Regions from separate parts of the Thalassotalea sediminis genome, predicted to be linked through region 1. Evidence: predicted binding sites of a transcription regulator. Region 1 holds the regulator's gene; the other holds the start of a gene.
What was found. Region 1 encodes NrdR, which represses ribonucleotide reductase genes. Its sites were predicted from a motif close to AAACACNANATNTNGTGTTT; they were not measured.
Positions count from the first base shown of each region.

Region 1 (16,759 bases):
TAACGTTTCTGTTACCCGATCAATAACGTTTAAGTTGGTTAAGGTTTGGCTTGAAACCTGCCCCAATGCCTCACCAGTAACCAATGCCTGAATGCCACGTTTCTCTGCAATTTTAGCCGCTGCGCGCATCATCATTCGTTTTAAAATCACGCCCATTTGGCCGTTTTCAATTTTTTCGAGGATTTCAGCAACAACAGGTTCAAAGTCAACAGCAAAGAACTTCACGCGATGAGATGCGCCAAACTTGTTCCAAAGGTAATAGCTCACTTCTTTTACGCCAACTTCATGGGCAGAGCCGCCAAGATTAAAAAAGCAATAATGTGTTCTCGCGCCTTTTTTGATCATTTGGTAACTTGAAACACCGGAATCAAAACCTCCCGACATTAAAGACAAAACATCTTCTTGTGTCGCAATGGGAAAGCCACCTAAACCAACATGGCGTTCTGTTACGATAAATAAGTCTTTTTGTTTTATTTCTAAATGTACAGTTACATCAGGTTTCTTAAGTTTTACTTTTGCTGACTCAACGGCCTGATTCAGTCCGCCACCAACATACTGCTCCACTTGGAGTGAGGAAAAGTCGTGATCACCTGTACGTTTAACTCGCACACAAAACGTTTTATTTTCTAGGTGCTTAGCGTGAACAGCTAATGTTTTTTCGTAAATGTCATGTAAATCAGTAAACGCTCGTTGTTGCACTTCAATTATCATGGCAACACCAGGGATACACTTCAACGTATCAATTAACTGTTGACGATTTTCTTCTGTGTTATTTTTAGTATTAACTTCAATGCTATCCCAATTAACTTTTGAGGTAACTTGCTCATCGACACGACGTAGTACATTTTTAATATTCGATTCAAGAATCTTGGTAAAACGCTTACGTACCGGTCGACTTTTAATGGCGATTTCAGCCTGAAGTTTAATAATAAATCTCATAACAACATACCCAGAATTTTTGTGGCGCGGATTATACAACATGCAAATTAAATGTGCGAAAAAAAAGGATCGCATTGCGATCCTTTCTATTAACGCTTATTTGTTGTTACCTGACATTATGAGTCATTTGATATAATTGACACAGGCTCTGTTTCTTTTGCTTTACCTTGATTGATTGAAATTTCAACACGTCGATTACGACGTCTATTAAGCGCATTATTATTTGGTACCAATGGTTTTGAATCTGCATGACCTGCAACTATCATCCGCGAAGGATCAAAGCCTTCAACCTTGACCAGTTCATGTGCTATAGCAACAGCACGTTTACTTGATAAGTCCCAATTAGAGGTAAACAGCTCTGAGCTAATACCGCGATTATCAGTATGCCCCGAAACCATTATTTCACCGGGCACTGTATTTAATAATTCACCAACCTCTTGAATAATAGGTCGAAATTTAGGTTGCAAAAACGCAGAACCTGATGGAAATGAACCATTTTCCCGTATACGAATAATAATCTGCTGTCCTAGCTGTTCCAGCTCAATCGCACCATCTTGAATTTGCTGTTCAAGCTGCTCAGCTATTTTTTTCACAAGTTCATTCACTTGCTCTTGAGAAGCTTGCTCTAGCTCATCACTTGCTTTTTGTCTGGCCTGAGCAGACATTTCATCAGCCGTACTTTGTGATTGACCTCCACGCTCAGTGCCTCGTTGTTCTTGACGACCACCAGCAGATGTTTCATCACCCGCTTGAAACTCTAGCATTTGTTGTGTCATTTCAACGGTCTGTTGTTGAATCACCTCAATTGGCGTTGGTTCTGGTTTACCTGGTCTAAATTCTTGGGCGATTATGCTCGTGCCCTTAGGAATATCTTTAACTTCAATTTTGTTCTGCACTCCAAAAGCGAATTTCATAGAACCTGCAATTTGCTTAAATTTCAAAACATCCATTTCTGAAAAAGACAACAGTAAAACAAAAAAACACATTAATAACGACATTAAATCAGCAAACGTGCCCATCCATGGAGGAAGACCAGGAGGTGGACATTTACACTCAGGAGGATTCGCCATCTGCTGACTCCCTACTCTTCCGTTGTATCAATAGTTCGTTTACTTTCTGCAAGATAATTTTTCAACAGCCCTTCAATTACGCGTGGGTTTTGACCGTCTTGTATACCTAACACCGCATCAAGAATAAGTTCTTGATTTAACTTTTCTTCAGCCATACGCAGCTTTAACTTATTAGCGATTGGAATTGCAATAACATTTGCTAAGAAAGCACCATATAAAGTAGTAAGCAAGGCTACCGCCATTGCAGGACCAATGGCTTTAGGATCATCCATATTCGATAACATGGCAACTAGACCGATTAACGTACCAATCATCCCCATTGCGGGTGCAATTTCAGCCAAAGATGACAGCATGCCAATACCAGTTTCATGGCGTTCAGTGGTTAAATTAATATCTTTTTGCAGAGTGCCTCTTACAACATCAGCATCATGGCCATCAACAAGCATATCTACGCCTTTTTGCATAAAGGCATTGGATATTTCTGCTTCTTCTAATGCAAGAAAACCACCTTTACGAGCGGCATCAGCCATTTCAACAGATTTTTCAATTAACTCTTCTGGCTTTTCAATTTTAAACATGAAGGCCTTGCCCATGATCTTGCCAATGCCAAAGAATTGACCAAGATTATAGTTAGCAAGAACAACAAACGTAGAGCCACAAAATACGATAAGAATAGATTGGGTATCTATAAACATATTAATATCGCCACCCAATACCATTGCCATGACAACAAACCCAATGGCACCTAAAATTCCTAGTAGTGTAGCTAAATCCACACAAGCCTCCGAAAAAATATTGCTTATTTGCTAGCTTAATAACGATAATAACCTAAGGCGTGTCAATTCGCGAACGCATTATTATCTATCACGAGAATACTTATATTATCGCCCATATTGTCAATAACTTAACAAATATTTTCACTTTATTTTATTGAAAGTAATTTACAAGCTCAGTTGAACAAAGTTTACAGCTAAGGTATCTTGCGCCTTACTTATTAAAACGCGCGGTTTAAGCAAGGTCATGGCACGTAAAAAAATTGAAAATCTAAATTTTGAGGACGCTTTAAAAGAGCTCGAAATTATCGTTGAACAACTTGAAAAGGGTGAATTGAATTTAGAAGACTCAATGACGTTATTTGAACGTGGGTTATCGTTAAGCCAGGTGAGTCAAAAAAAACTAAAAGATGCTGAACAAAAAGTGCAAATTTTAATGCAAAGACAAGAAAAGTCTTCATTAGAAAATTTCGAATCAAAAGAGTAACACGCGCGTGAAAGACCTTTCAGGATTACCTCAATATCAAGAACGCGTTGATCAATACCTGACTAATGCACTAGATGCCATCATTGTAAATGATCAAAAATTGCATGATGCAATGCGCTATGGCTTGCTTATTGGAGGCAAGCGAATGAGACCTTACTTAGCTTATATTGCCGGCGAAGCGCTTGGTGCCTCAACTGAGGATATCGATGGCGTAGCGGCAGCTATTGAATGTATTCATGCATATTCATTATTACATGATGATTTACCCGCGATGGATGATGATGACTTGCGCCGTGGTCGACCAACTTGTCATAAAGCCTTTGATGAAGCAACGGCAATATTAGCGGGTGATAGTCTGCAAACGTTAGCGTTTGATATTCTTGCCAATCATGCTTTTTCGGCATTTGCAAAAACAAAACAGCTTACGTTAATAAAATTGCTTATTAATGCAGCAGGTTATCAAGGCATGTGCGGAGGGCAAGCACTCGATCTTTCTGCAACCAATAAAAATGTAGCCATCGATGCGTTAGAAAATCTGCATCACTTAAAAACCGGTGCATTATTACAAGCTTCGGTGTTAATGGCGGCCGAATGTGCACCAAATGTAAAACCAGAAGATAAACTGGCATTGAAAGAATACGCACAACACGTAGGTTTAGCGTATCAAGTTCGAGACGATATTATTGATATCACATCAAGTGATGAAGAGCTTGGTAAACCAGCAGGTTCAGACCTTGCAGCTAATAAAAGTACCTATCCTTCCTTGCTTGGTTTACAAGGCGCGCAACAAAAAGCTGATGACTTGTTTCAACAATCACTTCAAGCTTTGGCCAGATTACCTTACAATACGCAAAATCTGTCCGATTTCGCGACATTTATTATCCAACGAACTAGCTAGGTTGTATTAAAACGAACAACTATGACGACGAACCTAAACGATTATCCGTTATTATCAAAAATTGACACGCCTGATGACTTACGTCAGTTATCACAAGATCAACTGCCTAAGGCCAGCGAAGAATTGCGTCGTTATTTGCTGAATTCTGTCAGTAAAAGTAGCGGTCATTTTGCTTCAGGACTTGGCACAATAGAATTAACAGTTGCGCTGCATTATGTTTACAATACTCCTTTTGATCACCTTATTTGGGATGTTGGTCACCAAGCCTATCCTCATAAAATATTAACAGGCAGACGCGATCAACTTCATACCATCCGTCAAAAAGACGGTCTACACCCTTTTCCTTGGCGTGAAGAAAGTGAGTATGACGTGTTAAGTGTAGGCCATTCCAGTACATCTATTTCTGCTGCATTAGGCCTTGCTGCCGCGGCAGAAAAAGAAGGTAAAAATCGTAAAGTCGTTGCAGTAATAGGTGATGGTGCCATGACAGCGGGTATGGCATTTGAAGCCTTAAACCATGCTGGCGACATTCACAAAGACATGTTGGTCATTTTAAATGACAACGAAATGTCAATTTCAGAAAATGTTGGTGCGTTAAACAACCATTTAGCCAAAATGTTATCGGGAAGCTTTTATACTGGATTTAGAGAAGGTAGTAAGCGTTTACTTAACAACATTCCTCCTATCAAAGAGCTAGCGAGTCGCGCTGAAGAACACCTCAAAGGCATGGTCGTACCCAGTACCTTTTTTGAAGAGTTAGGGTTTAATTATATTGGTCCAATAGATGGCCACGATGTAACGGGTTTAGTCGATACGATAAATAATATGCGCGGTTTAAAAGGCCCGCAAATTCTGCATATTGCCACAAAAAAAGGTAAAGGATTTCAAGCAGCAGAAAAAGACCCAATTAAGTACCATGCGGTTCCAAAGTTTAACCCGTCTGAAACAGGTCTACCAAAGAGTGCCCCAAGTCTTCCAACCTATTCACAAATATTTGGTGATTGGCTGTGCAAAATGGCAGCAACGGATGACAAACTAGCCGCAATAACACCCGCCATGCGAGAAGGCTCTGGTATGGTTGAGTTTAGCCAACGTTTTCCCGACAAATATTATGATGTTGCTATTGCAGAGCAACATGCTGTCACATTTGCCGCAGGCTTAGCTATTGGTGGTAACAATGCCATCGTTGCAATTTATTCCAGTTTTTTACAACGTGGCTACGATCAGCTTATCCACGATATTGCTATTCAAAATTTACCTGTGCTCTTTGCCATTGATAGAGCTGGCATTGTTGGCGCAGATGGGCCAACACACCAAGGTGCGTTTGATCTTAGCTTTATGCGCTGTATTCCAAATTTAGTTATCATGGCACCATCGGACGAACGAGAATGTCAATTGATGCTTACAACCGGCTATAAAGCACAACAACCTACTGCAGTTAGATATCCAAGAGGGAATGCTATCGGTGTTGAACTACCAGATTTAACAGAAACTATTGAGATAGGTAAAGCAAAGCTCATTAAGCAAGGCGAAAAAATAGCGATAGTTAATTTTGGCACTATGTTGGTAGAATCAGAAAAAGCAGCTACACATTTTAACGCCACACTTGTCGATATGCGTTTTGTAAAGCCCCTTGATAATAAAATGTTAGATGATATGGCGCAACAACACGACATTATCGTGACGGTTGAAGATAACGCTATTTCAGGAGGGGCTGGCTCAGGCATTAATGAATATTTGCTCAGTAAACGAGCAAACGTTAGTATTTTAAATATTGGTTTACCTGATCAATTTATTAAACACGGTACGCAAGCGGAAATTCATCAAGAACTCGGATTAGATGCAGCAGGTATTATTGAAAAAATAACAACGTTTAATAAATAACTGCTAATCATTACATAATAATGGCTGTGCATCGCTGTTCAGCCATTAGTTTTTAGCCCCAAATTCGCTACTTATCACTATTACCACATACTTAATATTAAGGCGCAGTACGATTAATAATCGTTATTGAGCTTGATATTCATTTGCCTCTTAATATTTAAACGCTATTTCTAACAACAGTGCATGAAATGTGTCTTCTCATTGCCACATTTACAGAGTTTTTTGTATTAACTGAGTAAATAACTAGACAATACGCTAATACACACGTTATAAAAAACAAAAACAATAGAGAAAAATAATGCGTATATTCATATTTATCGTCTTTTTTACCTGTCATTTATTGCTCGCAGTACAGGCAAAAGAAGTGCAACCTGTTCAATCAAAAATCGAGACTATTCATCAGAAATTTGAGCAAGGTTCATTATCAAGTGAGCAGTTGGTCAAAAATTACCTTGAACGAATTAAACACTTCGATCAGCAAGGGGTAAATTTAAACTCAGTTTCGCAAATTAATTCACACGCAATAGAACGTGCTAAAGCATTAGATAAAGCTTACGAAAAACAGGGCTTAACAGGACCGCTACATGGAATTCCTATCTTATTAAAAGACAATATTGATACAACAGATAACATGTCAAATAGCGCGGGTTCTCTTGCCCTTGCCAATAATTTTCCTAAAAACAATGCGCATCTAGTCGATCAGTTAATAAAGGCAGGTGCCATTATTCTCGGTAAAACGAATTTGAGTGAATGGGCAAACTTTCGATCTACGTCTTCATCTAGTGGTTGGAGTAGCCTGTATGGTCAAACAAAAAATGCACATGACGTAACAGCAAGTCCATGCGGTTCGAGCTCAGGCTCAGGCGTTGCAATTGCCGCTGACTTTGCTGTTTTAGCCGTAGGCACTGAAACAGACGGCTCAGTTACCTGCCCTTCTGCAATCAATGGTATTGTTGGTATAAAACCTACATTAGGTACGATCAGCCGTAGCGGCATCATTCCTATTGCTCACAGCCAAGATACTGCAGGCCCTATGGCACAAACGGTAACAGATGCCGTTATTATGCTTAGTGTTATGGTTGACGTTGATAATCAAGATCCTAAACCAGTTGCGTCTAAAATAGACTATGTTAAACACCTTAAAAAAGATGGGCTTGCAGGAAAGCGTATCGGTGTAGTTAGAAACCTAATGGGCTACCATAAGCAGCTAGACGAAACCTTTGAACAAGCGCTAAAGGATTTAGCAGCACAGGGAGCTACCATCGTTGATGATCTCACATTTGACAACAAGAGTGACTGGGGTGGCAATGAGTTTGAGATTTTACTTTATGAGTTTAAAGCGGATTTAAATAAGTATTTAACTAACACTACCAATGACATACCTAAATCACTGAAAGCAATTATTGAATTTAATCAAAAACACGCGGATAAAGTCATGCCTCACTTTGCGCAGGAAATTATGCAGATGGCCGAAGCAAAAGGTAATTTATCTGAAAATGCCTATTTAACAGCGCTGTCAGCAGCAAAAAAAGCGACACAAGAAAACGGCATTGACAAATTACTCACACAGCATAAAGTTGACTTACTTATTGCCCCCACAACAGGCCCTGCATGGAAAATAGACCATGTAAATGGTGATCATTACCTTGGCGCAGCATCAAGTGCTCCGGCAATAGCTGGATACCCTCATATTACTGTTCCTATGGGGTTTGTTAAGCATTTACCTGTTGGTATCTCTTTTATTGGTGGATTTCTTCAAGAAGGTAAACTCATCGAAGCCGCCTATAGCTATGAGCAAGCAACCCAACATAGACGCTCGCCTAAATTAGGTAAGTAAAATACATTTAAAACAATTGATTGTACATAACCATAAGCTTTGATAGCTTATGGTTATCTTCCCTAACGAAATTGTTATGATTAGAGCACATTGAATTTAATAGTAAAAAGTTGGATTTTAGGGATAATACTATTCATCACAAGTGCCAACTCAGAGGCAAAGGAAACCATTATTTGGCGAGTGTTAGACTGGCCACCATTTTATATATTGCATGGTCCAGATAAAGGACAAGGGATTTATGACGTAATCCTTAACAATATCACCGCGAAAATGCCACACTACCATCATAAAAAAGTGGTGATGAATACCCAACGGTTATTGGCGGAATTTGCAAAAAAAACCAAGGTTTGTTCAGCGTCTGCACTCGCTAATACCCCAGCAATATTATCGAAAGTAAATAGCTTTTTATTACCGCACCAACTTATTTATCATAAAGACGACTTTCCTAGTTTTTCTCTGCAAGCGTCAATTTCACTGACTAGGCTACTTAAAAATGAGAAAATAAAACTCGGTATTGCAACGCAACGGTATCCACAGATAATCAATGATATTATTCAAAAAAATCAAACGAATACAAATATATTGCGACAAAACAATTACAATAGTTTAGTCCGCATGTTTTTTCGTCGTCGTTTTGATGCGTTAATCGAATATCCACCTGTGATCAATTATTCAAAACATCAACTAGGTTTGTCACTTAATAGCCAAAGCATCGCGATAAAAGAAATATCATCGCTTAAGTATTTATCGGTTCATTTTGCATGTTCAGACAGTCCATGGGGGAAAGACGTTATCAATGCCATTGATCGGTTATTAGTACAAGAAGCAACTTCTGAAAACTATTTGCCGTCACGATTGCGTTGGTATGAACGGAATGATAAAGACGCATTGAAAACCTATTATTTAGACCATTATCTTAACGATAAAAAAACGCCTTCACTCGTCACTAAAACAACTGAAGGCGAATTCGATAAATAACGTGTTAGGTTGCGTTACTCATTAATATATTCAACAACCTCTAAGCCAAAACCCGACAATGAGTGATACTTAACTTGCGAGCTCAATAAGCGCATTTTACCCACGCCCAAATTAGCTAAAATTTGTGAACCTACACCAACATTTCTCGAACCGATATGACGCTGAACTTCTTTTACCTCTTCTCCTGCATCAAGTTTGGCATACTTTTGTACTTGGGCAATAAGTTCATCCGGCGATTCATGCTTACCGAGCAACACTAAAACACCACCTTCACTGCCAATACGTTTAAGGGCATCGCCAATTGGCCATTTTGCAACACTTTCTCGTTGACTAAACAACAAATCTCTAAAGGTATTTTCCAAATGAACTCGCACTAACGTTGGTTTATCATGCTCTATTTCTCCCTTTGTTAAAGCGAAATGAGCTTGTCCATCTATCGTGTCTTTAAACACTGTCAAATCAAATTCACCGAACGCTGTTGGTAACTTGCACTGGGAAACACGCTCGATTGTTGTTTCGTTAGCATTGCGATATTCAATAAGATCTGCAATTGTGCCCATTTTAATACCATGACGTTCAGCAATAATTTCTAAATCTGGACGGCGCGCCATGGTGCCGTCTTCATTTAATATCTCAACAATCACAGATGCGGGCTCTAATCCAGCCAACCGAGCAAGGTCTACGCCAGCTTCGGTATGGCCGGCTCTATTAAGCACACCACCATCTTTTGCCATTAATGGAAAGATATGACCTGGTTGAACAATTGAATGTTGATTAGCATCCTTGGAAACTGCGGCTAAAACTGTTTTTGCACGATCTGCAGCTGAGATACCGGTCGTAACACCTTCGGCCGCTTCAATTGAAACAGTAAAATTGGTTGAGAATTGTGCGTCATTTTTACTAACCATTAATGGCAGGTTTAATTTTTTACAACGTTCAATTGTCATCGGCATGCAAATTAATCCACGGCCATGTGTTGCCATAAAATTAATCGCTTCAGGTGTGACAAGCTCCGCTGCCATGATGAAATCGCCTTCATTCTCGCGATCTTCATCATCCATAAGGATAACCATTTTACCCTGTTTAATATCGTCAATTAGCTCCTGAGGAGTATTTAAGTTCATGACAGCCTCTTAATTTTTAATAAAACCACTTTGACGCAATAGAGATTCAGTCACGCCAGATGCATTTGTTTGATTGCTGTTTTGTTTTAACAACAAGCGTTCGATATAACGTGCCATTACATCAACTTCAACATTGACATAACTTCCCTGGCGGTAGTTTGGCATAATAGTTTGCTCCGCTGTATGAGGAACAATTGTTAACCTAAATTTGTTCGCTTCAAGCGCGTTTACGGTTAAACTTACACCATCAATCGTAATAGACCCTTTTTCAGCAATATAGGGGGCAATTTCTTCCGACATTTCTAGCCAATAATCTGTGCTATTACCAGTGTCATTGATACTTTCAATCTTTGCTACGGCATCAACATGTCCAGAAACAATGTGTCCACCAAACCGTGTCGTTGGTAACATCGCTTTTTCTAAATTAACACGTTGATTAACTTGATAGTGTGCAAACCCAGTTCGTGATAATGTTTCAGTCGATACGTCAGCGCTAAAGCTTTTCGCGTCAAAAGCAATTACTGTTAAGCAAATGCCGTTGGTGGCAATAGAATCTCCGAGCTTTACATCAGCCATGTCTAATGCACCAGTATCTATTACAATACGAGCGCCTTGTGCACTCACCTGTAATTGCTTAATCGTGCCTATCGCTTCAATAATTCCAGTAAACATTTTATTTCTCTAATTCTAGGTTTCACGGTTAAAATTCGCCACGATTTTAATATCGTGCCCCACCATGGCAACGTCTTTAATAACTAACGATTTTGCTTGTTTTAACGTGTCGACATGAGGAAAATTAACGAGTCCTTTACCTGCATGACCAAGCAACTTAGGTGCTTGATATAGTACCAGTTCATCAACAAGACCTTGCTCAATAAACGCCCCAGCGAGTTGCATACCTGATTCAACGAGTATGTCATTCAGCCCTTTTTCAGCAAGGGCTTTTAATGCTGCATCAAGATCAACATATTGACCACATTGTGATTTCGGCAAGATAATATGTTCAACAAAATGAGGCCATTGGTGGCTGTTTTCAAGTTGAGTCGTTAAAATGACAATTGGTGCTTCGATACTAAAAATTGCCAACGCTGGCGATAAACGGTTTTTTGAGTCAATGATCACGCGTACCGGTTGTCGCACATCTTTCTCTTGGTATTGATGTTTCAAACTGCCTAATTCTGCCCATCTTACCGTCATACGAGCATTATCATGTAAAATAGAGTCAGCACCACTGACAACAGCACAACTTTGAGCTCTAAGTCTCTGAACATCGCTACGCGCAGCTTGTGAGGTTATCCATTGACTCTCACCTGAAGCCATAGCGGTTTTTCCATCAAGACTTGCTGCTAACTTACAACGCACATAGGGTCGCCCTTTTGTCATTAAAGAAATAAAACCTACGTTGAGTGCCTTGGCATCAGTCTCCAGTAAACCTTGTAAGGTTTCTATCCCCGCTTGCGCCAGCATAGCAAGGCCATTACCTGACACTTGCGGGTTTGGATCGACCATCGCTGCAATCACTTTCGTCACACCTGCCTTAATTAAACCTTGCGCGCAAGGTGGTGTTCTGCCGAAATGAGAACACGGCTCTAGTGTTACATACGCGGTAGCGCCTTTTGCCATTTCTCCTGCTTGTGCCAACGCATTTACCTCAGCATGCGCATGGCCTGCTTGTTGATGCCAACCTTCACCAACAACTTCATCATCCTTAACGATTACACAACCAACACGGGGATTAGGTGACGTTGTGTATACCCCCTTTTTAGCGAGCACGATTGCTCTCGTCATATAGCGATAGTCTGCTTGCGAAAAGGTCTTAGTCATATTAATTGTCATCACCTAGTCGAGCGATTTCTTCGCCAAACTCCCGAATGTCTTCAAAAGAACGATATACCGAGGCAAAGCGTACATAAGCAACTTTATCGAGTTTTTTAAGTTGTTCCATAATTAAATTACCTAACATTTCACTCGATACTTCTCGTTCGCCTGTTGCACGTAATTTGGATTTTAATCGATTAATGGCTTTTTCTGTTTGCTCTACGCTTACCGGGCGCTTTTCCAAAGCGCGCATTAAACCAGAACGAAGCTTTTCTTCATGATAAGGCTCTCTCGAACCGTCACGTTTAATAATACGCGGCATAACAAGCTCTGCCATTTCAAAAGTAGTAAAGCGCTCTAAACACGCAATACATTCACGGCGACGCCTAATTTGATGTCCGTCAGCGACAAGGCGTGAATCGATCACCTTTGTTTCAGTCGCCGTGCAAAATGGACAATACATGGTTGTTCCCAATGAGAGTTTAATAGTAGGTTATTTTAAAGGAATTTAAGAATGAAGTAACTGACAAATAATAAAAAAGCCCAAAGTTTCCTTTGGGCTTTTGTAAACAATAACATTCAGAAAGATAGTGGTTAACTTCATTTAACTACCGAAGCGAAAACCACTATAAATGTCACCTGCTAACAAGTTATGCGTAAACCGGTAACCGAGCACAAACTTCTTTTACTTTTTCCTGAACGGCAGCAATGGTTGCTTCATTGTTGATATCGTCAAGGATATCACATATCCAACCAGTTAATGCTTTCGTTTCTTCGATACCGAATCCACGACGCGTTATCGCAGGTGTACCTAAACGCAATCCTGATGTAACAAAAGGTGAACGTGGATCGTTAGGTACAGAGTTTTTATTGACTGTAATATGTGCACGACCAAGCGCAGCGTCAGCATCTTTACCCGTGATATCTTTGTCGATCAAATCAAGTAATAACAAATGGTTTTCTGTGCCATTTGATACAACTTTATAACCGCGTTCTTGTAATACCTCAACCATTGCTTTTGCATTATCAAGCACTTGTTGCTGATATACTTTAAACTCTGGCTGTAATGCTTCTTTAAATGCAACCGCTTTTGCAGCGATAACATGCATCAATGGACCACCTTGACCACCAGGAAAAACAGCAGAGTTTAACTTTTTATAAACGTCTTCATCGCCACAACCAGAAACAATAAGGCCGCCACGAGGACCAGCTAATGTTTTATGCGTTGTTGTTGTCACTACATGTGCATGGGGTACTGGGTTAGGGTATAGCCCTGCCGCAATTAAACCAGCGACGTGCGCCATATCAACCATAAAATAAGCGCCAACGCTATCGGCAATTTTACGCATACGCGCCCAATCAACAACGCCAGAGAATGCAGAAAAACCACCAATGATCATTTCTGGCTTATGCTCTTGTGCTAAACGTTCCATTTCTACGTAATCAATATCACCGGTTTCAGGATCTAAACCATATTGAAATGCTTCGTACGATTTACCAGAGAAGTTTACATGCGAACCATGAGTTAAGTGACCACCATGAGCAAGGCTCATACCTAATACTTTTCCGCCTGGTGAAACTAACGCTTGAAAAACTGCCGCATTAGCTTGTGAGCCTGCATGTGGTTGCACGTTTGCATAGTCAGCACCAAATAATTCTTTGGCTCTTTCAATAGCTAACGCTTCGGCTTTATCAACAAATTCACAACCACCGTAGTAACGCTTACCGGGATAACCTTCAGCATATTTGTTTGTCAACTGCGAACCTTGGGCTTCTAGCACACGAGGACTACAGTAGTTTTCAGAAGCAATGAGTTCGATGTGCTCTTCTTGACGAATGGTTTCGTCAGTCATTGACTGCCATAATTCAGCGTCAAAATCGGCAATATTCATATCACGAGTAAGCATGTTTATACCTCAAGTTCTCAGCTTTATTGCCCTGTACAATACGAGACATTAGCTGGACGGTTTGTCTAAGTTTAATTGCCGCATATTTTGCCTGAATCATGCGCTAATGTATACGCAAAAACCTCATGCAGTTATTTCATTTTTTAATGAAATATATCGATTGCCCAAAGTGCAATATGCGGTAAAAGTTTTCGGATGCGAGATCAAACCCGCTTTCGAGGTAATATATCGAATAAAAAAACAAAGAACAACACATTAAATTCAGAAATTTAAGTGACAATCCGAATTTAATATGAATTTATAGCGTAATAATAGTTATTAATTTTGATTTCTTGCAAGTAGTGTTTTTAATTCTTTTTTACGTTTTACACCAAACCAATGAGTGATCCCCCACATTATAAATATAAAAACGTTGATTAACATTAAACCTGTTAGTGGCGATTTTTCAGCATTTATCGCAGATTCATACACAAAGAAGTTCGCTAATATACCAAAAGGTAAACACGACCACTTAGTTAACCGAATATAGCTAAGTGATGACTGATGCCCCTTAATGGCATTTTGAATCGCCTGTTCAGGGCTATCATTAATTTGCTTCCATGTTGTTAATCGAATTTTCAATTCGTAATAACAAAAAATAATCGATAGTACTGCACTTCCCCATAAATAACCCAGTAAAGGTCTTTCCCAAGAATCTTCAACAAATGTGCCGTATAGTGCACTTATTATGAGTCCTACCGTTGCAACAACATTCGCTACAAATATATATTTGGCTTCTCTCGTTCTACGTTTAGTTTTTTTTAATAGCTTTTGAATATCCGTTTTTACTGTGGGCTGCTGTTGCCAATCTTGAGTTAACGCTTGCCATTGTTCATCAATTAGCGATGTATCAAGACTCGTATCTTTATTCATGTCTTTATCTTTATGAGGTTCTGAATTATTTGCAGTCATTATTTTTCTGCCCCTAGCAACTCACTAAGTGCTGCTTTCGCGCGTTGCAACCGTACACCTACTAAATTTGTGGTAATAGACAGTACATCGGCAACTTCTTGATAACTCATACCTTCCAATGCCAACGTTATCACTTGCTGTTGTTCTAATTTTAACTGACGAATAGCCTGCGCTAGTTTGCGTTGTCGTTGCTGTTGATCCAGAGATTGGTATGGTGTTGGTTGTTGATGATCTTGTTCAACATCTTGTGGCATGTCACTAAGATCGTGATCTGCTTTCACAGTACGCACAGCTTTGGCGACATGTGTTGCCAAAACATTATGTGCGATACGCGCAACAAATGTTTTCACGGCTGAATCATGGCGAAATTTAGGTAATGCTCGCCAAATATTCAGAGCAATCTCTTGAAAAAGCTCATCTTGTAAAGCAGGTTTTGCTTCAAAACCGGTAATAATATGACGAAGCAGCTTTTCGTGCTCCGTCATCCATTCAGTGAATATTTTTTGAAGATCCAAATCGTTAGTTTTCCCAGTCGTCACCGTTATACGGTGATCTCGTTGTAATGACGGTAATTCTAACGATTTATTCACAAATCACCAACCTTCAATTAACTTAAAGACATAATAACTTTCTCTGACTTCAAGCGCTTTGACATGCCAACAACAAGTGCAGCAGTTAACGCTACTGTAGCAGCCGTACTTACAATCAACGCACTCCAATCAACAGGTAATCCTTTAAACAAATCTTCCATTAAAATTGATTGTGCTGATATGGGTGTCCATTCAACCCAAGCTGGTTTGCTATCCATCATCATCATGGCTAGTGGTACCATCGCTGGCACCATGATTAGCATTGCTACTGTAGATTGTGCCTCTTTAAAAGATTTAGCTTGAAAGGCAAAAAATAGTTGTAATGATGATGCTAAAAAGCAAAGTGGTATCAATAACATCAATAATGCGATAAAGGTCGTAAAGTCTAAACTAAAGGTCGCTCCGATTTTCGTTAAATCAACAAAACTCACCGATACGGTTGTTAAACTCAACATAAGCGTTACTGAAATTGTTGCAATTAAACTAGAACAAATTAACTTAGCTAATACAATTTTATAGGTTTCAACAGGTTGACAAAGCAACAACTCTAATACATTTCGTTCGCGCTCACCGGCGCTAGAGTCGACAGATATTGATTGACCTGAAACGAAAGCCCCCATCATCAAATATAAACCAAGCATTAACGTAATAATAACAGCATTACTTGTTGGCGCTGACGTATCTTGCTCCTGTAAATTAATTGGACGTAATAGTTTTACATCGATACCTCGTACTAATAATCGCTTATAACCAATATTAAGCGAGTGTGCGCGTACTTCATCTTTAATCCGACGGATAGGCGCATTCAATGACTTTTCACTATAGTCAGCACGTAGTGTCAAATCGATAGGGTTTCCTTCAAGAAGATCTTCAGCAAAGCTCGCAGGAATGATCAACTCAACATTATATTCGTCCCATTGACGTTTCTTATCTTCTGGGACTTCGCTGAAAGGCAGAATATTGCTATCGCGTAAAGACTTCATTAACTTGGGTGCATGTTCAGCCCCAGTAACTTTTACGTAAATTGGTGGGTTATCTACCGCTTCATTAATTGCGAACTTTGAAAAGACCATAATAAAAACAGGCATTAATAAACCCATGCTGAGTGCAACCATAAGGGCACGTTTATCACGAAACGCTTCTTTTAGCTCTTTAATAAGTAATGCTTTAAACTGGATCATGCCGCTACTCCTTCGTCTGAACCAATAAGTTTCACAAAAGCTTCTTCTAATTGAGTTTCACCGGCTAAATCACACAATTCTTGTGGTGTACCCTGTGCAGCTAATTTACCATTCGCCACGATAACTACACGGTCACAAAGTGCCGCAACTTCTTGCATCACATGTGAAGAAAACAAAATACAATGGCCCTTTTCCTTAAATTTGTTTAAGTAAGTTCTTAACACGCGGGTACTCATGACATCTAAACCTCGTGTTGGCTCATCCAATACAAAGTTTTGCGGTTGATGTACTAACGCTTGAGCTAATGTGACCTTCATTCTTT
Region 1 covers NZ_AP027361.1:656,796-673,554, reverse strand. Annotated here, with positions in the region: gene thiI (tRNA uracil 4-sulfurtransferase ThiI) at 1-939, opposite strand, end outside; gene QUE09_RS03050 (flagellar motor protein MotB) at 1,056-2,009, opposite strand; gene pomA (flagellar motor protein PomA) at 2,021-2,785, opposite strand; gene QUE09_RS03040 (exodeoxyribonuclease VII small subunit) at 3,030-3,269, shown strand; gene ispA ((2E,6E)-farnesyl diphosphate synthase) at 3,277-4,167, shown strand; gene dxs (1-deoxy-D-xylulose-5-phosphate synthase) at 4,189-6,051, shown strand; gene QUE09_RS03025 (amidase) at 6,350-7,888, shown strand; gene QUE09_RS03020 (TIGR02285 family protein) at 7,979-8,866, shown strand; gene ribBA (bifunctional 3,4-dihydroxy-2-butanone-4-phosphate synthase/GTP cyclohydrolase II) at 8,881-9,990, opposite strand; gene QUE09_RS03010 (riboflavin synthase) at 10,000-10,662, opposite strand; gene ribD (bifunctional diaminohydroxyphosphoribosylaminopyrimidine deaminase/5-amino-6-(5-phosphoribosylamino)uracil reductase RibD) at 10,678-11,814, opposite strand; gene nrdR (transcriptional regulator NrdR) at 11,816-12,271, opposite strand; gene glyA (serine hydroxymethyltransferase) at 12,459-13,715, opposite strand; gene QUE09_RS02990 (hypothetical protein) at 14,034-14,666, opposite strand; gene QUE09_RS02985 (RNA polymerase sigma factor) at 14,666-15,256, opposite strand; gene QUE09_RS02980 (ABC transporter permease) at 15,274-16,437, opposite strand; gene QUE09_RS02975 (ABC transporter ATP-binding protein) at 16,434-16,759, opposite strand, start outside.

Region 2 (16,759 bases), 1.1 Mb from region 1:
AATCATAAATTAATCAACTCTCTCGACGTAAATTATATTCTGTGTTGTCAAAAGGAACTGGCATGAAGAACGAATCATTCAAAGGTGTGCTTTTCGATTTAGATGGTACCCTACTAGATACTGCAAATGACTTAGGTGCAGCATTAAACCATGTGTTAGCACAACACGAACTGCCATCCATTGAACGTTCAACATATAGACCTATAGCGTCTGATGGAGCACAAGGTTTATTGAATTTAGGGTTTGGTGAAAAACTGTCACAATTCGACTTTCAAGCGTTACGTCAAATGTTTCTCGGATACTATGAAGCGAATATTGCGCGAGAAACCTGCTTGTATCCTGAAGTGAAAGAAATGTTGCAATCTCTTAATGAGCAAAGTATTCCGTGGGGTATCGTAACCAATAAACCGGAATACTTAACAACAATGCTACTGCCTAATTTTTCAGAATTTGATCACTGTAAAGTAATGGTTGGTGGAGATAGCTTAGCTGAGAGAAAGCCACACCCTTTACCATTACAGCACGCTGCAAAGCAGTTAGCCGTTGCACCTGAAGATTGTTTATATGTTGGCGATGCGCTGCGTGACATTCAGGCTGGTAATGCTGCAAATATGACGACTGTCGTTGCACAATGGGGATACATTAAATCACAAGATAACACAAAAGATTGGCAAGCAGACTTCATCAATCAATCTCCTATTGAAATCTTATCGATTATATAACAACCAACCTGTTTAAGATTAAAGCAAATAATATAACTTATTGTATTTTAAAGACTAATATCTCTATATTACTAAATGTAATATAGAGATAACTATAAAACCTAAAATAAATCTATTAGCTAAAAAAAAACAAAAATAATGATTGCCTTTTACAATCAAGCAAATCAATTACTCTTACTAAGTTAGTTGTTACTAACAAAAGAATTTGTCAATATTTCCATGGTAAATTTATGGTTTTTTTTATGCTTGCAATGAAGGTCAAACCTCATTATCTTGTGATCAGTTAAGTATTCACCCCCTAGATATTGTGTATTGAGTTTTTTCGAGACACTAGGGTGAACAAACAATCTACAAAATTAAAAAAACAAAACACATATACAGGTTTTTCATGAACAACAACCTTTTTGTCACCAAGCGCAACGGTAAGAAAGAACCCATCGATTTAGAGAAGATTCATCAGGTAATTGCCTGGGCCGCAGAAGATTTAGAAAATGTCTCTGTTTCTCAAGTCGAATTAAAGTCTCATATACAGTTTTACGATGGTATAAAAACTGAGGATATTCATGAAACCATAATCAAGTCTGCTGCTGATTTAATTTCTGAAGAATCTCCAGATTATCAATATTTAGCTGCTCGACTAGCGATATTTCACCTCCGTAAGAAAGCCTATGGTCAATTTGAGCCACCGAAACTTTACGATCATGTTGTAAAATTAGTTGAATCGGGTCGTTACGATCAGCATATTCTTGCCGATTACACCGCCGCAGAATTTGAAGCGATGGAACAATTCATTGACCATCGTCGCGATATGAACTTTAGCTATGCCGCGGTAAAGCAACTTGAAGGTAAATACTTAGTTCAAAACCGTGTAACGGGTGAAATCTATGAAAGCGCACAATTTCTATATGTACTAGTTGCAGCTTGTTTATTCGCAAAATATCCCGCTGAGACAAGACTAAGTTACATCGAAGGTTTCTATAACGCGATTTCGATGTTCAAAATTTCATTACCAACTCCCATTATGGCAGGTGTTCGCACCCCTACTCGTCAGTTTTCATCATGTGTACTTATCGAGTGTGATGATAGTTTAGATTCAATCAATGCTTCTTCAAGTGCTATTGTAAAATACGTTTCACAACGCGCCGGCATTGGTATTAACGCGGGTAAAATTCGCGCATTAGGCAGTGCAATAAGAAACGGTGAAGCGTTCCATACCGGTTGTATTCCATTTTACAAACACTTCCAAACAGCTGTTAAAAGTTGTTCTCAAGGTGGTGTGCGAGGTGGTGCTGCGACGCTATTCTATCCACTGTGGCATTTAGAAGTAGAAAGTTTACTGGTATTAAAAAATAACCGTGGTGTCGATGAGAACCGCGTTCGTCACTTAGATTATGGTGTTCAATTTAATAAACTAATGTATCAACGCCTGATCAAAGGTGAATATATAACTTTATTCAGCCCGAGCGATGTGCCTGGTTTATACGATGCGTTCTTTGAAGATCAAGATGAGTTTGAAGCGCTTTATGTAAAATATGAAGCTGATGAAACAATCCGTAAAAAACGTATTCAAGCAATCGAATTGTTTAGTTTATTTGCTCAGGAACGTGCAAGTACTGGCCGTATATACTTACAAAACGTTGATCACTGTAATACTCACAGCCCATTTGATCCAAGCCAAGCACCTATTCGTCAAAGTAATTTGTGTTTAGAAATTGCATTACCAACAAAACCATTAAAAGAGATTAATGATCCAGACGGTGAAATAGCACTTTGTACGTTATCAGCTTTTAATTTGGGTGCCATTGAGAGCTTAGACGAACTAGAAGAGCTCGCAGAGCTTGCAGTAAGAGCTTTAGATAGCTTATTAGATTATCAAGATTATCCTGTACCTGCTGCATACAATGCGACCATGGGACGAAGAACGCTGGGTATCGGTGTAATTAACTATGCATATTACCTTGCGAAAAACGGTGTGTATTACTCAAACGGTAGTGCAAATAACTTAACACACCGCACTTTTGAAGCTATCCAATATTACCTGTTGCAAGCTTCTAATAAGCTGGCACAAGAGCAAGGCGCATGCCCCAAGTTTAACGAGACACGTTTAGCCCAAGGTATTTTACCTGTCGATACTTACAAAAAAGAAATCGATAATATTACCGCTGAGCCACTCCATTTAGATTGGGAAACATTACGCGAAAACATTAAACAACATGGTGTGAGAAACTCAACATTATCGGCATTAATGCCTTCAGAGACTTCTTCACAAATATCAAATGCTACAAATGGTATTGAACCACCGCGCGGTTTGATCAGTATTAAAGCTAGTAAAGATGGTATTTTGAAACAAGTAGTGCCTGAGTTTGCCACGCTTAAAGATAACTATGAGTTGCTTTGGAACATTCCAAATAACGACGGCTACCTTCAACTTGTTGGCATAATGCAGAAGTTCATCGATCAAACTATTTCTGCAAATACCAATTATGATCCGGCAAAATATGAAGGTGGTAAAGTACCAGTAAAACAAATCATTAAAGATATGCTGACTGCGTATAAACTAGGCGTAAAAACGCTTTATTACCACAATACAAGAGATGGAGCTGCCGATGGTCAAGTTGAAGCAGCAGACGAAGACTGCGAAGGCGGTGCTTGTAAAATATAAGACGCAGTTGCCACCATTATCGTGGCACATGATAATTTAAATTTTTCAGAAGAATTTAACGAAGCAGTTTACGACTAACAATGCTAAAAGCTGCTTCAAGGAGCGATAAATGACCTATAGTACCTTTAACCAAGTTCCCAATAACCCATTGCTAGAGCCAATGTTTCTTGGAAACAGTGTTAATGTTGCACGCTATGATCAGCAAAAATTTTCTGCCTTTGAAAAGCTTATAGAAAAGCAACTTTCTTTCTTTTGGCGCCCTGAAGAAATTGATGTTTCAAAAGATCGTGCTGATTGGCAAGGGTTAACCGACTCAGAAAAGCATATTTTCATTTCTAATTTGAAGTATCAAACACTACTAGATAGTGTTGCTGCCCGCTCTGTCAATGCCGTATTATTGCCAATTGTTTCGTTACCTGAATTAGAGACTTGGATAGAAACCTGGGCCTTTAGTGAAACTATTCACTCTCGCTCTTACACGCACATATTACGTAACTTATTCACCGACCCTAGTGAAGTGTTCGATGATATTGTTGTTAATCCAGCAATACTTAAGCGAGCAACAAGTATCGCAAAATATTTCGACGATGTTATTTTGACCACGCAACTTATGCAAGCGCAAGGTGAAGGGAGCTACGACGTTGAAGGTAAGCCATACGAAGTTAGTATGCGTAAGCTTAAAGAACGATTATTTTTAGCGATATGTTCCGTTAACGCCCTCGAAGCAATTCGCTTTTACGTAAGTTTTGCCTGTTCTTTTGCATTTGCTGAGCGTGAACTTTTAGAAGGTAATGCAAAAATCATTAAGCTCATTGCTCGTGATGAAGCATTACATTTAACAGGCACTCAGCATATATTAAATAACTGGTTTTCTGGAAAAGATGATCCAGAGATGAAAGAAATTGCACATGAATTAAAAAATGAAGGTTTACAGATCTTTTTAGATGTTGTTGAACAAGAAAAAGAATGGGCGCAATATTTATTTAAAGATGGTTCAATGATTGGTTTGAATGCACAAATATTGGATCAGTATATTGAATATATAAGTAACCAACGATTAGCTGCAATTGGTTACGATATGCCATTTAATATAAAAAGTAATCCATTACCGTGGATGAATGCTTATCTTGTTAGTGATAACGTTCAAGTTGCACCGCAAGAAACGGAAATATCAAGTTATTTAGTTGGTCAGGTTGATTCTTCCGTATCCAGTGATGACTTTGATGACTTTGACCTGTAAATATCATTTGTGTAATCACTGTTTAAAACAGTGATTACATGCCTTGCCTTTCACATGTCAGCATCAGCCACTAAAAAAGTAACCGCCAATAACCATCAGATCGACTTTCAAGATCAAGATAAAACGCTACTAAATTGTTTAGAAAAACACGACGTAGAAGTACACTACCATTGCAGAGATGGTTTTTGTGGTGCCTGTAGAGTTACCTTAAAAAAGGGGCAAGTTATGTACCCACAAGGTGAGCCACTTGCTTTTGTCGGTGACAATGAAATACTACCCTGCTGTTGTATTCCCGTAAGTAATATCGAAATAGAAATTGACTAGGGTCTTTTGAGATTAAATTTTGTTCGAACTAAACACTTTTTGTTCAAGGCGTGAGCAATGTCGCATGGTTATTCCATGTAAATTGCGAACAACGATGAAGAAATAGCGTTTAGCTGAACCCACAGGGCAGCGTTTTTTGTCATTTATACGTCGTTATTGCTTTTTCATGTGGAATAACCATATATTAATCGCACTGCCTTGTCTAAATACCAATAAACTGCTGCAAAAATAAACGCGAAAGATAAACAGACCCTAAAGCTTTTCACTTAAGTTTTTCACGATACCCTCAATCACCGTCTCAAGTTCTTTCTCCACAGGAGAAAATAATTCAGCATACTGCGCGTCATTTTGCGTATTAATTGCAACATCTAATGCTTTACAGTATTCAAATAGATTCATTGCACCAATGGAGCATGCCACACCTTTAAGCGTATGCACGAGTGATTTAAGCGACGCATAGTCTTTATCATTAATCGCGTTTGCAATATGTTGTTTATCTTGACCATGATCTTGATAAAACATGACGAGAATTTCTTCAAATAACGCATCATCTCCTAATACATTTTTTACACCAATACTGTAATTTATACCCGGATAAGCGTTACTATCGTCTGCGTTTACATCAGAGGTTACACTCGACATTAATTCACTTGCATCAATCGTCATATTATTTGTACTACCTTTAATATCTTCATCTAATATTGATTGGTTTCTGCCGCTTTGTTTTGCATTGTATAATGCATTATCAGCACGTCGCAATAACTGCTCAAAATTCATCACTTGCTCGTTTTGAGCGCTAATACCGATACTAACCGTAAGCGTAAATTCTTTCACACTCCCTTGATGATCAATCTTTATTGAATGTTTTTCTAAGGTAGTGCGGCAACGTTCACATGCTAGAAACGCTTCATCAATATCTGTTTCTGGCATACAAACCGCAAACTCTTCGCCACCTACACGCCCGATTACGTCATAGTCACGAAAACAATCTTTCATAATTTTAGCAAATTCTACTAAAGCAAGATCACCCGCTTCATGTCCATAGTTATCATTAATACGTTTAAAGTGATCAAGGTCAAACATAGCAATAGATACAGGTTGATTGCTTCTTTTTGCTTGACTAAGTGCGGCGCTGGTTAGGTCATTGAAGCTACCACGATTATTCAAACCGGTTAAGCTATCTGTTTTAGCTAGCAATTCTAGCTGCTTTGTTTTTTCCATAAAACGAAGTGAATTTCTAATGCGAGCTAATAGTACTCTAGGGATATAGGGTTTTGTTACGTAATCATCTGCCCCCATCTCTAATGCTGACACTATCGCTTCTTCTTGCCCTGATGCGGAAAGCATTATAACGGGTATATCTTTATAGGCTGCCGTTGATTTTAATAATTCAAGCAAAGATAACCCAGACATACCGGGCATATGCATATCTAGTAGAATCAAATCAACATTAATGTCCTCAAGTAATAACAATGCTTGTTCACCAGATTCTGCTGTTAAGACCTGATAACCAGATTCAGACAAATCAAAATCTAACAACATTAGACTATCTTTGGCATCGTCCACCGTTAAAATCGCATATTGACCGTCTTTATTCACATTTGATCCTATAGTTATGTACAATAACTTTTAAATTGAATAATACTACAACCCATAACATTGTCTAATATTAACTTATTTATCATTTACTTGTTTGCATAGTATTTCAAATTCATCGATTAAAGATTCGACATGCATATTAACTTTTTCAAGATTTTCATCTATTACTTCTGACTCAATAGCTTTTGCAAGGTTGCCAAGTTTATTCGCGCTTAAATTAAAACTACTGCCTTTAAGTTTGTGTGCTAGAGCTTGCACTTTATCTAAGTTTTGCTCTTTTATCGCTAAGTTTATCTCGTGAATTAATTGAGGTGCCTCAGACAAAAATAAATGAATCAATTTTTTAGCCAATTTAGTGTTGTGACGAACTCTTGCATAAAATTGCGTTTTGGCCCAAACCTCATCACCAAAATGTTCATCGTCGATTTGATTATGCGCTGTTTTATCCCCTTCGTTATTATTTTTCACGGTTTTACCGGTGTACCTTATTTGTTGGTCTTCAACACCTAACCAACGACATAATTTTTCTTGTAGCAAATCTGCATCAACGGGCTTTGCAGCGTAATCATTCATGCCCGCAGCTAAGCATTTTTCCATATCACCTTTCATTGCATTTGCGGTCATAGCAATAATCACAATCTCCCGATAATGGTCTCCAGCTTCTCCTTGTCTAATGGCGGCAGTAGTCTTATAGCCGTCTAAAACAGGCATTTGACAATCCATAATAATAAGTTCATATCGCGCATTATCAGGGCAGTTTTTTAATAAATCTAACGCTTCTTCACCATTTCCAGCTATATCTGCTGATAAATTTATATTTGATAACATTCCTTTAAGTACAACTTGATTAATACGGTTATCTTCAACCACCATTATTCTGGCTTGTCTAGGTTGGTTTACTTCAGGTGACATTCTATGCATACCAAGTAGTTGTGTTTGTGTGATGATTTTACTCTCTTTTAAACGGCTTCTATCATCCATAACAATTGCTAATACGTTAATTAAATCAGCGGTGGTTGCCGGCTTTGGAAAATACGCTGAAAATCCTAGCTGATTAAAATATGTGGCATCACCAAACTCATTCATTGATGTCATCATAATGAGCGGCACATCCTCACTTACTGGCTCTTGCTTTAACTTTTTACCGAGCATTGCGCCATCCATTTCGGGCATTTGACCATCAAGTATTGCCGCCGAAAAATCCCCTTTATCAGCATTCGCCACGATAGACAATGCTTCTTTTCCACTGGTCGCTTCAATGACAATAGCCCCCCATTGCTCTAACTGCCCTTTCAACACTTCTAAGTTCGTTTTATTGTCATCTACTATTAATATTTTTTTATCTGAAATATCGATATCAGGTACTACGATTTTTGATTTGTTACTTTTTGCTAGGCTAATATGAAAAGAAAATGTACTGCCTTTACCTTCAACACTTTGTACACTGACCTTTCCCCCCATTAATTCACACAATTGCTTTACAATTGCTAAGCCCAGACCAGTGCCGCCATATTTTCTTGTTGTAGATGCATCTACTTGCGTGAACGAGTCAAAAAGCGATGGTACTTTTGCAGGTGGAATACCAATACCAGTATCTTTAATATCACAATATAACATCAGCCCTTCGCCTTCCTCTTTAACAGAGGCACTAATGACAATCTCACCTTTGTTTGTAAACTTGATCGCATTACCGACTAAATTAGTTAAAATTTGTCGTAATCTACTCGGGTCACCTTTAACAACTGAATACTCTATATGCGTCAAATCAAGGATCAATTCAATGCACTTGTCCTCAGCCTTAAATGCCATGGATTCAGCGAATTCCCCTATTTGACTACGTAGATCAAAATCTACTAGCTCTAGCTCCAATTTACCCGCTTCAATTTTAGAAAAGTCTAAAATATCATTTATCAAGGTTAATAACGATTGTGCACTTGATAATGCTAACGACACATAATGCATTTGTTGTGTTGATAATTCACTGCTTTCAAGCAATCCTAACATACCTAACACTCCATTCATTGGTGTTCGAATTTCGTGGCTCATACTTGCTAGGAATTCTGACTTTAATCGCAATGAACTTTCCGCGTTTTCTAGCGCAGTTTGTTTTAATTTTTGCAGTTGAACTTGCTCAGTATTATCTTGATTAGTGCCAACAATATGTGAACGTATGCCGTTTGCATCAAAAATAACTTGCGCATGACTTTCAATGTACTTTTCCTCACCGTTATCCAAGACTATTCTAAAGCTATAGTGTAATTCCTGTCCCTCTTTAGAGAGCTGAGCCAACTTACGTTCTACCGATGAGATATCTTCACTATGTACTCGTTTATGCAAAGCATCTCTTGCTGATTGACACTCCGCAGGATCAATATCGAATAATTGGTACATTCGGTCATCCCAGTGTAAATGCCCAGTACTTAATTCAAGTTCCCAGACACCAATTTTAGGGGCCGATAAAGCAAAGTTTAACCGCCAAACTGCATTCTGTGCTTCTGTAAACATTCGCTTTCTTTCAGCATCGATAATTTTTACTTCCGTAATATCGCGGATCAACCCAGTATAAATTGCACCATGTTCAGTTTTTACTTCACTAACACTTAAATGCATTGGAAAAATTTCACCATCTTTTCTTACCGCAGGTAACTCTCTACCAATGCCAATAATATGAGCGACATTATTTCGAGCATAACGCGCTAAATACCCATCATGAGAATGTGCATATTCTTCGGGCATCAATACCGAGATATTTTCATAGAACATTTCATTTTCTGTATAGCCAAACATACTTTCTGCTGCTTTATTAAAAGATAAAATTCGACCTTTTTCATCTATCGTGATCACGGCATCAATAATTGAATTTAGAATTGCTTGCAGGCGTAACGAGGTGTTTTCTGCCTCAACCATCAAAGATCTTTGACGCTCTACCTGTTCCTCTATAGTTAACACGAGATTATGAAAGCTTCTCGCTAACACACCAAGCTCATCTTGTTTAAGTGTAGGTAACAGTCCTTTTACTTGTTGCTGGCTAAACGACCTTACATACTTCGTCATTTCAACTAGCGGTTTAGTTATTTTTTTACTCAAATAAAAAGTCAGAATAAACCCTAAACAAGCTAGACCTAAAGAGAGAAAAACAGCATCATTCTTAATCTCGTTGATACGGTTAAGATAAAGTTCATTTCGGTTTTCTAACAACAAATGTAATGGTGATAGGTTGGGAAACATTGGCATCGTAATCGGCGAATAATACGCCAAACTGGAATCATTTTCTCCATGTTGATATTCACGAATTTGAAACTGATTAGTGAACATTCTTTGCTCAAAGTCTTTAATTGGAAAGGTATCAAACTGCGTTGGCTTATTTGAATATGAACTAATTAACCTTCCCTGATTGTCGGCTAGATACATCGAAATGTTTGCAAGAATATCTTTTCTAAGCGTATCAATATAATCAGAAAAGTCTATGTCGATAACCACCATACCAACTAGTTTATTTGATTCGTTAAAAATAGGCATAGCTGCGTAGAAATAAGCGAGTCGATTATTGTATTGCTGACGATTAAACTCAATATTGGAAAAAAACACTTGCGACGTATTCATATCTAACACACCGGCAAGTGCTTCTAGTGTTACATTTTTGGCAAGATTTGCTTGAGGGACCACACTAACACTATCCTCAATATGTAATGCACTAAACACCACATTTACATTATCATCCAGTTGAAATATTGAAATTTTCTTATAATAGCTAAACGTGTCTAGTCGTTGTGTAATTAACCTAGATACATAATCTTTATCGCGCGCTATCACTATATTTGACTCGTGATAAGCGTGCTTAATGATATTTTTCGTAGCATCAATTGAAGATAAGAAAGTAACATCTTGTTCTGCTTGTTTAAGCAAATGATTTATTAACGGCGTAATAACAGCAACTTTCAATGAAAGCTCGTCCATCTCTTGTTCGATTAATAAATTTCGACTTTCAAAATAGAATAATAAGCTACTCGCTAACGTGATACATAAAACAAAACAAAAGCCAATTAACGGTAATTTTACCGTTAAAGGACGCTTCACTTTGCCAATTTCAAGTTTTTCAGCCACATTTGATTGTGATTTTGGACTCGTCATTTTTTATTTATGCTCTTTCAGAAAGCTAGCAAGCTCCTTTGAGTTAAATGGCTTTCGTAATACTGGATAGTGCCATTCGTTATTTTCTTCAGCAATGTAGCCGCTCATCGAATAAACTTTAATATCGGGGTAAACAGCTTCAACCATATCAACCGCTTCTCGACCTGATAAATCGGGTAGAATCATATCGGTAATAAAAACATCATATTGTTGTTTACCGTTAAGCTTGGCCTCTAGTTCGGCTTTATTAGTTACAAATTCGGTTATTGCCCCCTCGCCTGCTAAAAATAAGGCAACAAATTCAGCAATACTTACTTCATCATCTAATATCAGAATTGATTTTCCTGCGATTCCAATGTCATTAGCGCCGGTTTTCACGAAGTCATTCTTTCCATCTAAAAGTTTGCATGGAAATAATAAAGAGAATTCAGCACCACCTAAATCACATGTTCCTGCAACTTGTATTTCTCCGTCATACTTGTACATTGTGCTATAAACATTAGCTAAGCCAATGCCATTACCTTTATTTGATGATTTACTACTGTAGAAAGGGTCAAAAATTTTCGATAGGTTTTCTTGTTTAATCCCCACACCACTATCTTTGATACGAAGGCGCAGTTTATTGGAATCGATAATATGAGCGGTTAACTGAATCGTGCCATTAGGTCCTTGTTCTCTAATAGCATCTTGTGCATTTAATACCACATTCAATAAAATATTAATAAATTCCCCTTGGGGAAACATAACAACACACCTAACATCACTATGTTCAACGTTAAACGTTATTGTATTTAATAATAATTGTTTAAAAAGATATAAGTTATCCTCAATTTCCTTTATTGGATCAAACTCAACAACCTTAACAGTAGGTTTACGTGTGAAGGCGAGCAATCGCTCTGTCACTGTTTTACCTTTATCGATGGCATTTTTTACACGTTCAATATATTTTGATATATCTCCTTCACCCTTCGCCGCTTTTAATTCCAACATCTCTGTTGCACCTAGCGCAACACCAAGAACATTATTAATATCGTGAGAAACATTACCAAAGGTATTTCCTAATAACGCCAATCTGTTACTAATAAACTGTTGTTGGTCTTGACGAAACTGTTCTGTAGTATTTTCTACTATCCAGATATAAATACCTTCATCGGGTTCATAAGTCACAGATAAGGAAAAAACAGAATTATATTTATCAAAACTAATGTCTTTTTCTATAACCTGACCTTTTTCTTTGGCTAATCGTTTAAAGTATAAATAGTCTTTAATACTGAAATTAATATAGTTAAATAATACGGCATTTTGATTGCCCTTTTGTGGAGATAAATCTTGATAAACCACATTGTCTTTATCATCGATAAAAAATATCGGTACTGTTATGGTGTAGTTTACCAGAGCTAATAGTTTAAGCTTTTCAAATACTTCTTCATTTTTTGTTATATCTCTAAACACGCCATATACCGCCACGACATCGCCTTTAGCATTCGTTTCAATATCGCCAATGACTTCTACTTTTACTTTTTTACCAAGTGCGTGAATGATCGAACTTTTAAAATGAAAGCCACATTTTCCTTCAATGGCTTGGTTAATAAAGTGTTCTACCTTCGGGCGTTCACTAATTTCATAAAAATCAATTGCTGTTGCTAACGTGGGTGAATAATCTTGTTTGTTTACACCATGTATTTCATAAATACCATCTGACCAATAAACCTGTTCGTTAATAAGATCTAGGCGCCAATGCCCAGAGTTGAACAGTTTTTCAGTTAACTTTAAATACGCACTTTGCAGGGTTGATTCACTACTACTGGAAACATTTGATAGCTGAGCGAAATAAAGTATTACGTCAGCATCATACTGTCCTACATTAACGCTACAACGTACTGTTTGTTTATTTTTACTAATAATATTTGTCGTATGGGTAACATCTACGTCAGAGTATTCAGCTACCGCTCCTTTCAATAGCTGTTCCAGATTTTCTAACCCACTTGCGACAAGATGCTTAATAGGAAGACCAACTAATTCTTTTGACGTATATCCAGTTAACTTTTCTGTGGCAGAGTTGCATTCAACAATCAATAAGTCATTGTTTACACGTATAACAGCAAAAGGGATGCTATGTAAGTTTAACTGGGTCATTAGAACAACACATCTTCATCGTTAAACTCGTTGTCGTCCTCTCCCTCTTCTTCTGTTCGATTTAATGCTTTTAATTCATCAACTTTCTCTAATGCACCATCAAGTAAATTTGAAACTTCAAAAAAGTTTACATCATCTTGCGTATGCTTTTTAAGCGCATTATGAACGAGTTCAGTTAAATATTCCTCTTGTTCAATCGTCATATCTAAAACATGAAAACTCATACCAATACTTTGCACAATTTCATTCATAACTTCTTGGTTATGATGCTTAGATATTTCAATCATTTTCTTAGTTTTTGACACAGCCTGCTGGATTTGTTCTTGTACATTAATAAGTGATTCCTTATAAATAAGAAATTCCATTCGCGCGCCCACGCACTCAATAACAGAAGCAAATGCATCAACATAAATGTCAGTATCTATACTGTCTTCTTCTAAATTTAAAACAAGAATAGATACCAAAGGATGATTGAATATGGTGCGATTACCAAAGCGATGTAATCTAGGCTTTATCTTTAGTAATTCCATTACGCTTTTTTCAACGGGCGAGCAAAAGCCATTTGTTGAGCTAAAGTATTCAGCCTCTTTATTTAGTGGATAAAAGGCAATACACCCCTTTAGTGACATGGTATAAAAAAAAGAAAAGATTTCATCGCGAATTTTCTCAATAGAAAAGCAACTATTCAATCGTGAAGTAAGTTGCATACAGGCACCATATTTAGACGCTTGTGCCATTGATACATTAATGACATGCTCTTTTGATGAAATCTCATGCTCGAATTGACTAATCTGCTGTTGGTAGGTGATTAATTTTTCGAGTTTATTGGTAAGTGCTAGCAAAGAGATTGGTTTTGCTAAAAAGTCATCAGCACCACACTCTAAACCTTTTAAAATAGCTTCTTCAGTAGCCAAACCCGAGTATAAAACAAATGATCGCGCGACATTACCGGTTGCAGAGTGATTTTTTATCCATGCGGAACCTTTTTCTTCACCTATATTCTCATCGACAAGTGCAATATCAAAAACATCATAATCTTGAACGAAAGACTCTGCCTGAGATAACGTAGAAGCAGTAACAACTTGAAAGGTATCCTCAAGAGCTTCTGCTAATAACTCCAAATAACTAATATCATCATCAATCACCAGCACTGTAGGCTTAGACATTTTTAAACTCCTTTTTATTTAATAGCATTAAAATAAAAAAATAGGCGATAATTACATCATTTATTGAGCTATTTGCTGAATCCTGCCTTACCTCAGTATAGCCAACTTAATTGCTTATATTGATAGCATCCTATTAATTCCATACGTAACTTGCTTGTACTTGATTTCCCTGGTCAAAATATTGTAACGATTCACAAAGCTGACTCACTAAATGAATACCTCTACCACTTAACTTTGACCTTTCTTCTTGTTGCATTTGATGGTCACGAATCATGTCATTGTATTTATTAACATTAAAACCATTACCACTATCAGCAATACCAATAACGACACGACCACCCGATGCATTCGGATAAAAACTCAAATTAATCTCTACAAAACCATCAGTTATAACTTTTAAACGGCGCTCTCTTTCCATAAAGTATTCTGCAAAACCATCCGCACAAGACTTCATTGTGGAGTCAAGCCCCAACACACCATGATCTAGTGAATTAACAAAAAGCTCTGTTAAGATAGTAAATAAACTTTGTAGATGATCTTCATTACCCTCAATCTCTTGGATTTGGTTCATTGCAAGCGGGATAGGGTTAACATGAGAAAGTCGACTACCGGTCAACTTCAAACGCCATTGCCAAGCGGCTTCAACATCAAATGAATAATCATGACCTTGATCGGTTACAGGAGCTGCACTAACAGCAAATGTTTGTTGCCACCCATCGCATGGAATATCAATAAGTGAAATGTCGTCCTCCTGCTGCATATTTTGACAAAATTGTTCAACACTTGATAACACTTCATCCTTAATGTTATTTTGTATAATCCCTTTGGAAGCAGCCTGTTCAAAACGTTCGAATTCATACATTTCGCCCTGTGCATTTCGCGCTTCAACAATACCATCGCTGATCAATACCACACGGTCTGTTTCCGCGACAGAAAAAACACTTAACCCAATATCGTCTAATAATGCAGGCATAACACCTATAGGGGGATGATTTGATGAAACGCGGTGCTTAATGCTGCCTGACTGACCAAAAATATAAACGTCAGGTATGCCAGCATTAAAAATATAAACCGTATTGTCATTACTTGATACTGTTACAAAAGCCGCAGCGAGAAAAAGATCAGGCGGTAAAAGTTGATGTAATTGTTGATTAACCTGACTAATAATTTCTATTAAAGAAAACCCCTTCTTCGTCATCGTTCTAAACGTTTCAGACAACGGTATTGCCCCTATTGATGAACGTAATCCATGACCAGTAAAGTCGCCTAGCATCACATTAACATCACCATTAGGGCATAGCGCTGTCAGTTGAATATCGCCACTAAATAACGTTGCGGCCTTTTTAAGAATACCAATTTTATCCCTTGCATAATTCCTAGACTCTATAACACCTGACATCAATTGCTCAGCCAGTTCTGCATCCTTTTGTTGCGCTTGTTGCAAGGCTTTATTCTTTAATATTAGATCGCTAATACGTTGAATTGACTTTATTTTTGCTTTAAACACTTCAGGTGAAAAGGGTCTCACTAAAATACCATCGCCGCCCGCTTCTATACTGTCGATATAAGCCTGATCAGTCGCCATACTGGTAATAAAGATCAACGGGCAAAGGCTATTATCTTTAGACAATGCTTTTATTTTTCTTGCCGCTTCATGACCATTCATTATTGGCATATTAATGTCCATCAATACCAAATCAGGTTGATATTTGATATACATTGAAACACCTTGCGCACCATCATTTGCACTTAATACTCGGTAGCCTTCTTCTTTTAACAATATCCCTAACACTTTGCATTGCATTTCAGAGTCATCAACAACTAAAGCAAGTTTCTCGTTACCGAACGCTTCATTCATGTTAGAGCTCTATGGTCATTAATCGATGAAATTGCGCAATTTCTAAAATCTTATTAACGGCTTCATTAGGGTTTACGATTTTCAACTGCCCTGTCACCTTTTCTGCGTGGTCTTTTAATAACAAAATCATCCCTAAAGCCGAGCTATCCATATATGAAGTACCTGACAAATCGAGTATAAATGAAGTACCTGACTCATTTGCATCAACATAAGCTTCTTTAAATTGTTGATGCAAAGAAAAGTCAAATCGATCATCGATCGAAATGGTGATTGTTTTGTTATCGGCTGACACTTGTTTTTTTACGTTCATTTTAATTCCTACATCGGTTACTTAAAATAATTCTACATCGCCTTCATCCATTGAAGACTGAGAAACACTGCGTTTACTATCCATTTCATGTGTATTGTCGATAATAGTTTGACAATCATTTGCGAGTGCAATTAGTTGACTAGACGCATCATCACTTTGCGCATCAAATGATTCAATACGCGTAGATAATTGTTTTAAACTCGCTAGATTATGCTCAAGTGACGCTAAAGATTGATAGGTTAAATCTTCAAACTGTAGTGATCTTACCGCTAATGCTACCGTCTCTGAAATTTTTGGTGAAATTGTAGCCAGTTCTTCAACGATGTGCGCACTTTGCTCGTTCATATCTCGCACTTGCTGCATCATGACACTGACATTGTTCTTAGCTTCTAAGGTCGATGTCATATCCGCAGAAGCCATTTGTTCAACAGAACCTCGCAATTTCTCAATAATGGCTTTTGCATCACTTATTTGCAGACGTATATCATTGTTTAGTTCGGTTGAGCTAACAGACAGCGTTCTCACTTCATTAGCAACTACCGCAAAACCTCTCCCAGCTTCACCCGCACGTGCAGCTTCTATAGCAGCGTTAAGCGCTAACAAATTCGTTT
Region 2 covers NZ_AP027361.1:1,785,685-1,802,443, reverse strand. Annotated here, with positions in the region: gene ubiG (bifunctional 2-polyprenyl-6-hydroxyphenol methylase/3-demethylubiquinol 3-O-methyltransferase UbiG) at 1-66, shown strand, start outside; gene gph (phosphoglycolate phosphatase) at 63-722, shown strand; gene nrdA (class 1a ribonucleoside-diphosphate reductase subunit alpha) at 1,111-3,384, shown strand; gene nrdB (class Ia ribonucleoside-diphosphate reductase subunit beta) at 3,494-4,624, shown strand; gene yfaE (class I ribonucleotide reductase maintenance protein YfaE) at 4,679-4,948, shown strand; gene QUE09_RS08200 (diguanylate cyclase) at 5,201-6,547, opposite strand; gene QUE09_RS08195 (response regulator) at 6,623-10,678, opposite strand; gene QUE09_RS08190 (ATP-binding protein) at 10,682-12,814, opposite strand; gene QUE09_RS08185 (response regulator) at 12,814-13,980, opposite strand; gene QUE09_RS08180 (ATP-binding SpoIIE family protein phosphatase) at 14,114-15,838, opposite strand; gene QUE09_RS08175 (STAS domain-containing protein) at 15,840-16,148, opposite strand; gene QUE09_RS08170 (methyl-accepting chemotaxis protein) at 16,170-16,759, opposite strand, start outside.
Region 2: a site for NrdR is predicted at 1,016-1,035, ahead of nrdA (class 1a ribonucleoside-diphosphate reductase subunit alpha). Genes of this name have one in related genera too.